Regions from separate parts of the Ureibacillus endophyticus genome, predicted to be linked through region 2. Evidence: riboswitches for the same ligand, from Rfam matches in the RefSeq annotation. Region 2 holds a riboswitch; each other region holds the start of a gene.
What was found. A riboswitch is a leader RNA that binds a small molecule or an ion and turns the genes downstream of it on or off. The one in region 2 is predicted to bind cobalamin.
Positions count from the first base shown of each region.

Region 1 (3,283 bases), 1.7 Mb from region 2:
CACAATTAACAACTAATCCTAAAGAAAAACCTGCTGCAGACGAACTTGGTTTCGGAAATTACTTTACTGACCATATGTTTGTATTAGAATATACAGAAGGTATTGGCTGGCATGATGGTCGTATTATTCCATATCAACCAATTTCCCTTGACCCATCTGCAATGATTTTCCACTATGGACAATCTGTATTTGAAGGGTTAAAAGCTTATGTAACGGTAGATAATGATATTTTATTATTCCGTCCAGAACGTAATTTTGCTCGTCTTAATCATTCAAATGATCGTTTATGTATTCCAAAAATTGACGAAGAGTATGCATTAGAGGCTTTAAAACAATTAGTGAATGTGGACCGTGAATGGGTACCAAGTGCTCCAGGTACTTCTCTTTATATCCGTCCATTTATTATTGCAACAGAAGAACATTTAGGAGTACATCCTGCAAAAAATTATAAATTTATAATCATCATGTCTCCATCAGGCTCTTACTATAAAGAGGGAATTAACCCAGTAAAAATTATGGTAGAGCAACAATTTGTTCGTGCCGTAAAAGGTGGTACTGGTGAAGCGAAAACTGGTGGTAACTATGCAAGTGCACTAAAAGGTCAAGAAATTGCAGATCGTGAAGGGTACTCTCAAACATTATGGTTAGATGGTAAAGAAAACCGTTATGTTGAAGAAGTTGGTAGTATGAACATCTTCTTTAAAATTAACGGAACAGTTATTACTCCTGAATTAAACGGTAGTATTTTACCTGGTATTACTCGTGACTCAATGATCCAAGTATTAAAATCAAAAAATATTCCGGTTGAAGAACGCCGTATTTCTATTGATGAAGTTGTAGAAGCTCACAATAACGGAACTTTAGAAGAAGTTTTCGGAACAGGGACAGCAGCGGTTATTTCACCAGTTGGCGAGTTAAAATATTTAGAAGTAAAATATATCATTAACAATGGCGAAATCGGTGAAGTTTCTCAAATGTTATATGATACATTAACTGGCATTCAAACAGGAAAAATTGAAGATACTTTTGGGTGGACAATTCGTTTATAAAATAGTGGAATCGTAGCTACTAACAAAGGTAGCTGCGATTTTTTTTATAGAGGAGAATATTCAAAATTAAAAAGGCGAGCACAAAGATCTCACCTTTTTCTAAACTATTCTCTTTTATTCGATTGTTGATCTTTATCGTGGTTTGTTGCATTGTTTTTATTCTTTACTTTAGAATCAAATTCTTCTGCAATTTCTGCCGTGTTATCTTCTGGGTTATCTTGATGACTTGTAGTGTTTCTGTGTAAGTGTTTATAAGTTTCAAATGGATTATGATTTCGTTCATTCAGCGTTTTTTTATTATTTCTATTTCTACTCAAGCTGCTCACCTCCTAATGGTTAAGGTGTGCATTGATGAAAATTTTATGCTTTTCAATTTGTTCACTATAATATACCTAAAATACCATTTACAGAGGTAACTAACTCTGATACACTTAACATCAGTAATAAAAACTATATATTGTGTTCGTTTTTAATTGGTACTACTACATGTAGTTTAATAGGGAAGCCGGTGAGATTCCGGCGCTGTCCCCGCAACTGTAAAGCTGACGAAGATTCAATTACCACTGTGCATTTTGCATGGGAAGGGAATCCGCGGATGAAGCGAAGCCAGGAGACCTGCCAAGTAAAAACACTCAAAACATTTCTTCGGGGATTGAGAAATGGAGACGGTACCATTTTTACATCAATCGTTTCCATTTTATTGCTATCTCTTTTCGAAGAGGTAGCTTTTTTTATTTCCCCTTTACGAAAAGGAGAGGGATTAAATTGATGAAACTTTATACAAAAACAGTATGTCCAAAATGCTTATGGATTAAATCAGAACTCATACGAGCAGGAATAGCCTTTGAAACTATTAACATCGACCATGATGAATGCGCAAAAGAAAAGATACTTGATGCCGGTTTTCTAACCGTACCAGTAATCGAAATGGATGGTTTATTTTCTGGTAATCTCAATGACATAATGAGCAAAATCGAGCTGAGTATTTCGTGATTGTCTTTGCAAGTCGTACCGGAAATGTTCGGTATATTGCCTCAAAATTAAACGGCGATAAACAAGAAATTAAAGAAGGTTTAGTACTACAACAACCATATTTATTAATGACCTATACCGATGGATTAGGACAAATACCTGAAAAAGTTGCGAGGTTTTTAGCGAGGAATGCTCAACATTGTAAGGGTGTTGTTGTCAGTGGCAATCGAAATTTCGGTAATAATTTTGGCGTTGCAGGAGATAAAATTGCATCCCTTTACACCATTCCATTAGTTAGAAAAATTGACTTGCGCGGATATCCTGCAGACTACGAAGCTATCCAACTGTTTTATGAAATGAGGGTTTTGAATGAAATCATACTTGAAACTAAATAATGAAGTGCTGAATCAATATAGTCGAACAGGTTTATTAGAATTAGAAAAAGATCGAGAAGCAACCCGACGTTATTTTTTAGAGTACGTAAATGTGCGTTTACGTTATTTTATTGATATAGAAGAAAAGATTCGATATTTAGTAGATGAAGGATATTATGAACGTGAATTTTTGGATTTATACGATATAAATTTTATTAAAAAATTGTATAAAAAAGCCTATGAATATAACTTCCGGTTTCCTTCGTTTATGAGTGCAAGCAAGTTTTATGACGCGTATGCCATGAAAAGTAGAGATGGGGAAGAAATACTAGAAAAATATGAAGATCGTATTGTTATTATCGCTCTCTATTTAGCGCAAGGAGATAAAGAACTTGCAGAAAGAGCAGTAGAAGCAATTATGGAAGCTTACCAACCAGCCACACCAACTGCATTAAACAGTGGGAAAAAGGCAAGGGGAGAGCTTGTTAGTTGTTTTAAATTATCAATGGACGACACGATGAATAGCATCGCTGAAAATATTGGCTATTGTTTAGAACTTTCACGACTAGGTGGAGGGGTTGGGGTTAATTTAACAGATTTACGACCATTAGGCGACCCGATTAAAGGAATCATAAACCGAGCAAGTGGGGTCATACCGGTAGCAAAACTGTTGGAAAATTCCTTTAGTTACTCCAATCAACTTGGACAACGGAATGGTTCGGGGGTCGCCTATTTAAATATATTCCATGGGGATATCGAAAGCTTTATTTCATCAAAAAAACCAAATGCCGATGATAAAATTCGTCTAGCTACTTTATCCACAGGTATTATCATTCCAAATATATTTTTTGAGTTAATGAAAAGAGATAAAGATATCGTTTTATTTAG
Region 1 is NZ_JAMYWW010000001.1:2,063,650-2,066,932, reverse strand. Features, by position in the region: gene NKR20_RS10120 (branched-chain amino acid aminotransferase) at 1-1,049, shown strand, start outside; gene NKR20_RS10115 (hypothetical protein) at 1,154-1,366, opposite strand; cobalamin riboswitch at 1,507-1,686, shown strand; gene NKR20_RS10110 (glutaredoxin family protein) at 1,818-2,042, shown strand; gene nrdI (class Ib ribonucleoside-diphosphate reductase assembly flavoprotein NrdI) at 2,039-2,416, shown strand; gene nrdE (class 1b ribonucleoside-diphosphate reductase subunit alpha) at 2,391-3,283, shown strand, end outside.
Region 1: another riboswitch for cobalamin. It lies ahead of NKR20_RS10110 (glutaredoxin family protein); the one in region 2 lies ahead of NKR20_RS01735 (ABC transporter substrate-binding protein).

Region 2 (3,283 bases):
ATTAAGGCAGTAACGACACCAATTGGAAGTTCTGTTGGTGCAATTATTGTCCTAGACAGTAAATCTGCTAAAATTAGAAAGCTACCACCAGTTATTAAGGATAACGGCAATACATGGCGATGATTTGGTCCAATTATAAGACGTACTAAGTGAGGAACAACAAGTCCAACAAATCCAATTGACCCAGAAACAGCTACTGCTGAGCCGGTCAATAAAGACGCACCTACTAATATAAAAGCTTTTCCTCTTTTTACATTCACACCAATATGATCGGCAGTTTCCTCCCCAAGAGCTAACGCATTTAGTTCACGATAATGATAAAATAAAATAATCGATCCAATTATCATGAATGGAATAATGAGTTGAACGTATTCCCACCCTCTCATACCGACACTTCCATATAACCAATAAATAATTTGTGTCATAACATCTCTGTCACCTAATGAAATAATGAGGGAAACAAGTGCACCAATAAAGGAGCTAACAATAATACCGGCTAAGATAATCGTTTCAATTGCCAAACTTCTACTACTTAATTGCACTAACCCAAATACAACAAGTAGAGTAGTTAAACCACTTACGATGGCAACTACTGGCAGTGTAAAACTACCTAAACCAATAATAGATACTTGGAAAAACAAAACAAGAACCGCGCCAAGTGAGGACCCGGATGAAACTCCAATGGTATAAGGATCTGCTAATGGGTTACGTAATAGCCCCTGGAAAGCTGCCCCTGCTAGTGCTAAAGAAGCACCAACACAAAAAGCAAGAACGACACGGGGCAAACGGATATTCCAAATAATCATTTCTTCATTTTTCGGAATAACTTGTAGCCAACCCATACCCAATGTTTTTTCTGAAATGATATGTAAAATTGTTGCTATTGGTACTGTCACACTACTTAAAAATAAGCCAAGAAGGCCCGTACAAAGTAGGAGCCCTCCGCTAAAAATGTATAACCAAATTGTTTTATTGTTTAAAAATTTCCGGATAGATAAGTTTTGCAAGTGTCTCGACTCCTTCAATTAAACGAGGACCAGGTCTTGTAACCGTATCGTTATCAACGTCAAATACCTCTCCGTTTTTTACAGCAGGTACTTCCGCCCATCCTTCCCGCGCAAGCACTTGTTCACTTGGATTGTCAATATAGTATCCATACGTTGTAATAATGGCATCTGGATTTAATTTAACGATTTCCTCTTCGTTTAATTTCACCCAACCTTCTTGGTCTTCGGCAACATTTGTTGCTTGAATTGACTCAAGCATTTCGTGCATAAATGTATTTTTACCTGTTGTAAAAATATCTGGAGCTGGTGAAACTTCTACCCAAACACGTTTTTTCTCTTTCACTGAAGCTATTGCCTTATCTTTGATTGCTTGGTGACGATCTTTCATGTCCGTAATAATTTCTTCTGCTTTATCACTTGTACCCGTAGCAGTACCAATCATTTTAATTTTCTCGTAAACATCATCAAATGAACTTGCACTTCCAACTACGATGACTTTAATTCCTGCATCTTCAAATTGTTGCAATACTTTTGGATGGGTATTGTAGTGATAATCTGTTACAAGCGCCATATCTGGCATTAAACTTAAAACAAGCTCTGCATTAATATCTTGTCCACCAACTTTTTGAATGTTGGCTGTTTCAGCTGGATAGTTACAATAATCTGATACACCAATAATTTTATCTCCAAGCCCTAATGCAAAGGCAATTTCTGTATTACTTGTTTGAATGGAAACAATTGATTCAGGTGCTTTTTCAATCGTTATTTCCCTATTTGCATCATCTGTTATCGTTACTGGGAACACATTTCCCGATTTCTCATTAGCTTCTTCAGTTGCGTTTGTATCCGCGTCATCTTGTGTGTTAGTATCGTCCGTACCACACCCTGCAAGTAACCCAATACTTAACAGTAGAAACGCGGTGAACAGTCCCAACTTTTTGAAAATCTCTTTCATTTCAAATTCCTCCTTCTACGTTAGAACAATAAAAAAAACGCCATCCCTCTTGGAAAGCGTTTTGTAAAAAGGCAGTTTATGTAGAAGTATATAACCAAAAATTAAGTTCGGTTACCTGCGCTTTAAACATTCCTTTCCTCGAGGAAGTTTAAACTACATAATAGGCAGGTCTCCTGACTTACGAATCAACAGTCGGTTACTCCTTCCCATGTTATAAAACACAGTGGATATTGCGTAACCTTCCTACTCGCTTACAGTGGCGGGACCGTGTTGGATTTACACCAACTTCCCTCTTAGTCTTAAATCATTCTTAATCGAATATTTAAGAAACCTATATGTATCGTATTCATTTTTGTTCTAAAGTGAAGTATAGTTGATAGCGACGTATTTGTAAATGTCAGAAAAAATTTACTTCCAAGTTATTTTTCCCTTTCCTCCAACCATTCTTTATATTCATGTTCGAGGTATTCATCCGTTTTTACAACTGTCCATTGGTCGCTTTTCTTTTGCAAATTAACTTCTATCAAGTATTCCCCACCTGCTTCATCGAAGTCTTTTTTCACATAGGAAATGCTACCATGTACTAGTATAATTACTTCTTGCTCGTTAATCCTTTTAACTTTAATTGGTTCGTAGCTTTCAATACTATAGTTAGCATCTATAACATCATCCATCGAATCAATTTCGTCTTTTTCGATATTAATTCCCGTCTTCTGATCGATATTATTTTTTAAATCCGGATATCTATCCCAAAGCAAGTTTACGTCGTGATTTAATACAGCTTGTGTTCTATAGTACATATATTCTCGAATCGACTTTACATATGTAGTGTATTCTGATGTCTCTGGTTCAACGAATTCTTCTTTTCCTAAATTTGACTTTAAATCTTCTGGAAGTGAAATAGGATCTGAACACCCACATAAGAAAACTACTAGACTGCTAACGGCTAAAAGTTTTTTCATATTCGATACCTCACATTCCCTCTTAATATCTCTATTAATGTAATTGCCAGATTTGGTATTAGTTTCAAATATATCTTTTTTTCATTTTACTATAACATGTTTACGGAACGGTATTCTATCCACCTCCGTCTAACTGATAAAAACAAAAATGAGGAATTAAAAATGCATGCTAAATTAATACATTTAAAATCCCCCACCATCCAGGAAGTGAACCATGCGACAAAGGAAGAACAACTGGAATGGTTAATGGAACAGTATGGGGACTTAGTAATGAGACTGGCCTTTACGTATGTAAAAGAAAAACAAATTGCAGAAGATATTTCGCAGGAAGTATTTATAAGTTGTTACAAGCACCTTCA
Region 2 is NZ_JAMYWW010000001.1:350,558-353,840, reverse strand. Features, by position in the region: gene NKR20_RS01740 (FecCD family ABC transporter permease) at 1-1,007, opposite strand, end outside; gene NKR20_RS01735 (ABC transporter substrate-binding protein) at 970-1,962, opposite strand; cobalamin riboswitch at 2,109-2,311, opposite strand; gene NKR20_RS01730 (hypothetical protein) at 2,382-2,924, opposite strand; gene NKR20_RS01725 (sigma-70 family RNA polymerase sigma factor) at 3,087-3,283, shown strand, end outside.

Region 3 (3,283 bases), 1.1 Mb from region 2:
GCTACTAAATACTGATTCTACTGTTAAAGAAAAAGAATAGTTGGTACATAATGTTCTGTTGTTAGTTGTTATATGTCTCGAATTGAAAGGTATTTATCTTTATCTTTAAGATTAAAGGGTGCATTTATTGAATATCATTATAGGTAGTATAAAAACAAAAAGGGGTTGGGACAAAACTAAAAAGACATTATTTTTCTAACTTGAAAAATGGTGTCTTTTTGATCTGAAGAACGTGGATTTCCATTCCGTGTGGACGCTTTCCGCGGGCATGGCCTCAACTAATTTTTGCCGTCAATGGCCGGCGAAAATGGATTTTCGGCTCAGTGCTCCTGTCGCTTACGCTTTCGTCGCAAATAAATTTGCTATTCCCGCAGGAAGCTTGGCTCTGTAGCGAAAGGCGAATGCCGTCAGCTACACTTAGCCACACTCCATTCCAATCAACTTTTTCTTAATAGCAGATTTTCATCACTATATTTCTAAATAAATTTTAAAAACCACCTTTTGTCCCAAACACTAAGTCGAGTCCAATCTAATTAGCTGCCTTGTCAAATTGATTTTGATCATCTAATACAGAACTATCATATGCAATTAGCGTTACATCTAATTTTTCCTCTAGCTGTTTTATTTCTTTGAGTTGCTGTTCATTTAAATCAGCAAATTTTGTTTTTTCCAAAATCATCACATCCTTTTTCGTAAGTACTGTTACAAGTGTGGAAAATTTGCTAAAAATCTATACTTGATATTTACAATTGAAAGAGCAGTTGGATTAATTATTATTTTTTATTTTATACAAAAACTATAAATAGAATTTAGTAATATTATGGTTTTGAAAGTTTTCTGATGTTTCTCTTTGGATTCAAATAATAAGGTGTTTTACACAATATTTACTTAAGCAATAAAAAATTGTTTCTATTTATAGAATAGTATGGTACTTTATTAATTAATTTAATAAATATGCAATTTAAATAAGTGCTCTTATTACGTAAGAGTTAAAAGGGAAACTAGTGAAAATCTAGTACAGCCCCCGCTACTGTAATGGCTGATGAAACTACAACATACCACTGAGAAATCGGGAAGGTGTAGGAGTAAGATGATGCTTAAGTCAGGAAACCTGCTTATTTAAACGATACTTACTTTTCGGAGGGAAAAGTACAGGCGAAACCTTGTGTTTTTGTGTTTTTTTATACTTTTGTATGTAAATTTCACGTGCCCGTACCTACCTGTTAAAGGTGAGTACGGGCATTTTTTATTGTAAATCGGAGGGTGTTTGGATGCAAAAAGGAAAAATCTTTGTTGTCGGCTTCGGACCTGGAGATAGGGATCATATTACAAAGCGCGCTGTAGATGCACTTCAACAAAGTGATCACATAATGGGTTATAAGACGTACGTTGAATTAATTCGGCATTTAGTAACTGCAAAAACCATTGTAAGCACGGGAATGACAGAGGAAGTTTCACGAGCACAACAAGCAGTGAAGCAAGCAGAGGCAGGAAATATTGTATCTGTTATTTCAAGTGGTGATTCGGGTGTGTATGGAATGGCAGGACTTGTATATGAAGTGCTGATTGAAAAAGGTTGGACAGAAGCAACAGGAATAGAAGTTGAAGTGGTTCCAGGTATTTCGGCTATCAACTCTTGTGCAAGTTTACTTGGAGCCCCTGTGATGCATGACTCTTGCACTATTAGTTTAAGTGACCACTTAACTCCGTGGACAGTTATTGAAAAGCGTATTGAAGCAGCCGCTATGGCAGATTTTGTAATCGCCTTTTACAATCCGAAATCAGGGCGTAGAACACGTCAAATTGTAGAAGCACAGCAGATTTTATTGAAGTATCGCTCATCTGAAACACCAGTCGGTTTGGTGAAAAGTGCTTATCGCGAGAATCAGAATATTGTGCTAACGAACTTAGCAGAGATGTTAGAACATGATATAGGGATGTTAACAACGGTTGTAGTAGGGAACTCATCGACATTCTTTTATGATAATAAAATTATTACACCCCGTGGCTATCAACGTAAATATACCCTTGGAGAGGAAAAGCAAATTTGGAAACCTCACCAACGTTTGAAAAAAGAAGCAGAACCATGGGCACTTGATCAAGAAACAGGAGTAGCGAAATCAGGCTTTGAAAGAATTGAGCCTATAAAAAAAAACTTAATTAACAACCAGTCTGTGAAAACGGCTGGAATCGCAACATTAGAAACAAATTTAAAATCCCAATCAAAATTCGAACAAACTCAAAATAATATTTCATCACTTGAAATGGCAAGAATGGCTTTAGCTTGTATTACAAAGGAACCAGTAAAGTCAGAATTTTTAGTGCAACAATCGATTGAATCGATTTTTGAGTTTGCGATTTCCCCTGGGGTTGCAAACAAAGTGATTACTCCTAAGCAAATGCAGGTGATTGCTGAGATAGTTGGGGAAAACGGTACATTTGAATACACACCAGATCATCGTTTCTATGTGAAGATTCCAACTGAAAATCCAGAATTCATAGTAAATAGATTACGTGAAACAGGATTGTATGTTCTTCCAATTGGAGACGTACTAAATGTAAAAGCATGCGATTTTTGCAATGGGGAAAAAGCTGATTCCATTCCATATGCTGAAGAAATTATGGATTCACTTGGTGGTATGAAGTTACCGAAAGAATTACATGTAGGCTTTAATGGCTGTGGGATGGCTTGCTATCGTGCGGTGTTTGATGATATTGGAATTGTTTATCGTAAAAAGAAATTTGATTTATTTATTGGATCAAAACCAGTAGGAAGAACAGCTCATGCTGCACAACCTGTTGCAGAGGGAATCGCACCTGATGCATTGATACCATTGCTAACCAAAATCATTGAGGAATATAAACAAAACGCACATCCCAATGAACGTTTATTTAAATATTTTAAACGGGTGAAAAAAATTGGACAGTTTGAATATCAAGATATGAGCTGCAAAATTAAGATTGAAGAGGCACCATGTGGCGATTAGGAGGGGTGGCATGATTTTATTTCTCGCAGGGACAAGTGATGCACGTGAACTTGCAATGGAACTTCAAAAACAGGGACATAAGTTATTGGCGACTGTTGTTACAACTTCTGCAGCTGATAGTTTAAGAGATGCCGGTATTGACTATCACGTAGGTCGACTATCAGTAGAAGATATGGTGACCTTAATTCATGAAAAAAAGGTGACAACGATTATTGATGCCAGTCATCCTTATGCTGAAGAAGCATCCAAAACGGCAATGAATGCAGCAAAAGAATGTGATGTTTTCTACATTCGAT
Region 3 is NZ_JAMYWW010000001.1:1,409,917-1,413,199, forward strand. Features, by position in the region: gene NKR20_RS06855 (hypothetical protein) at 530-673, opposite strand; cobalamin riboswitch at 951-1,133, shown strand; gene cobJ (precorrin-3B C(17)-methyltransferase) at 1,272-2,987, shown strand; gene cobK (precorrin-6A reductase) at 2,998-3,283, shown strand, end outside.
Region 3: another riboswitch for cobalamin. It lies ahead of cobJ (precorrin-3B C(17)-methyltransferase); the one in region 2 lies ahead of NKR20_RS01735 (ABC transporter substrate-binding protein).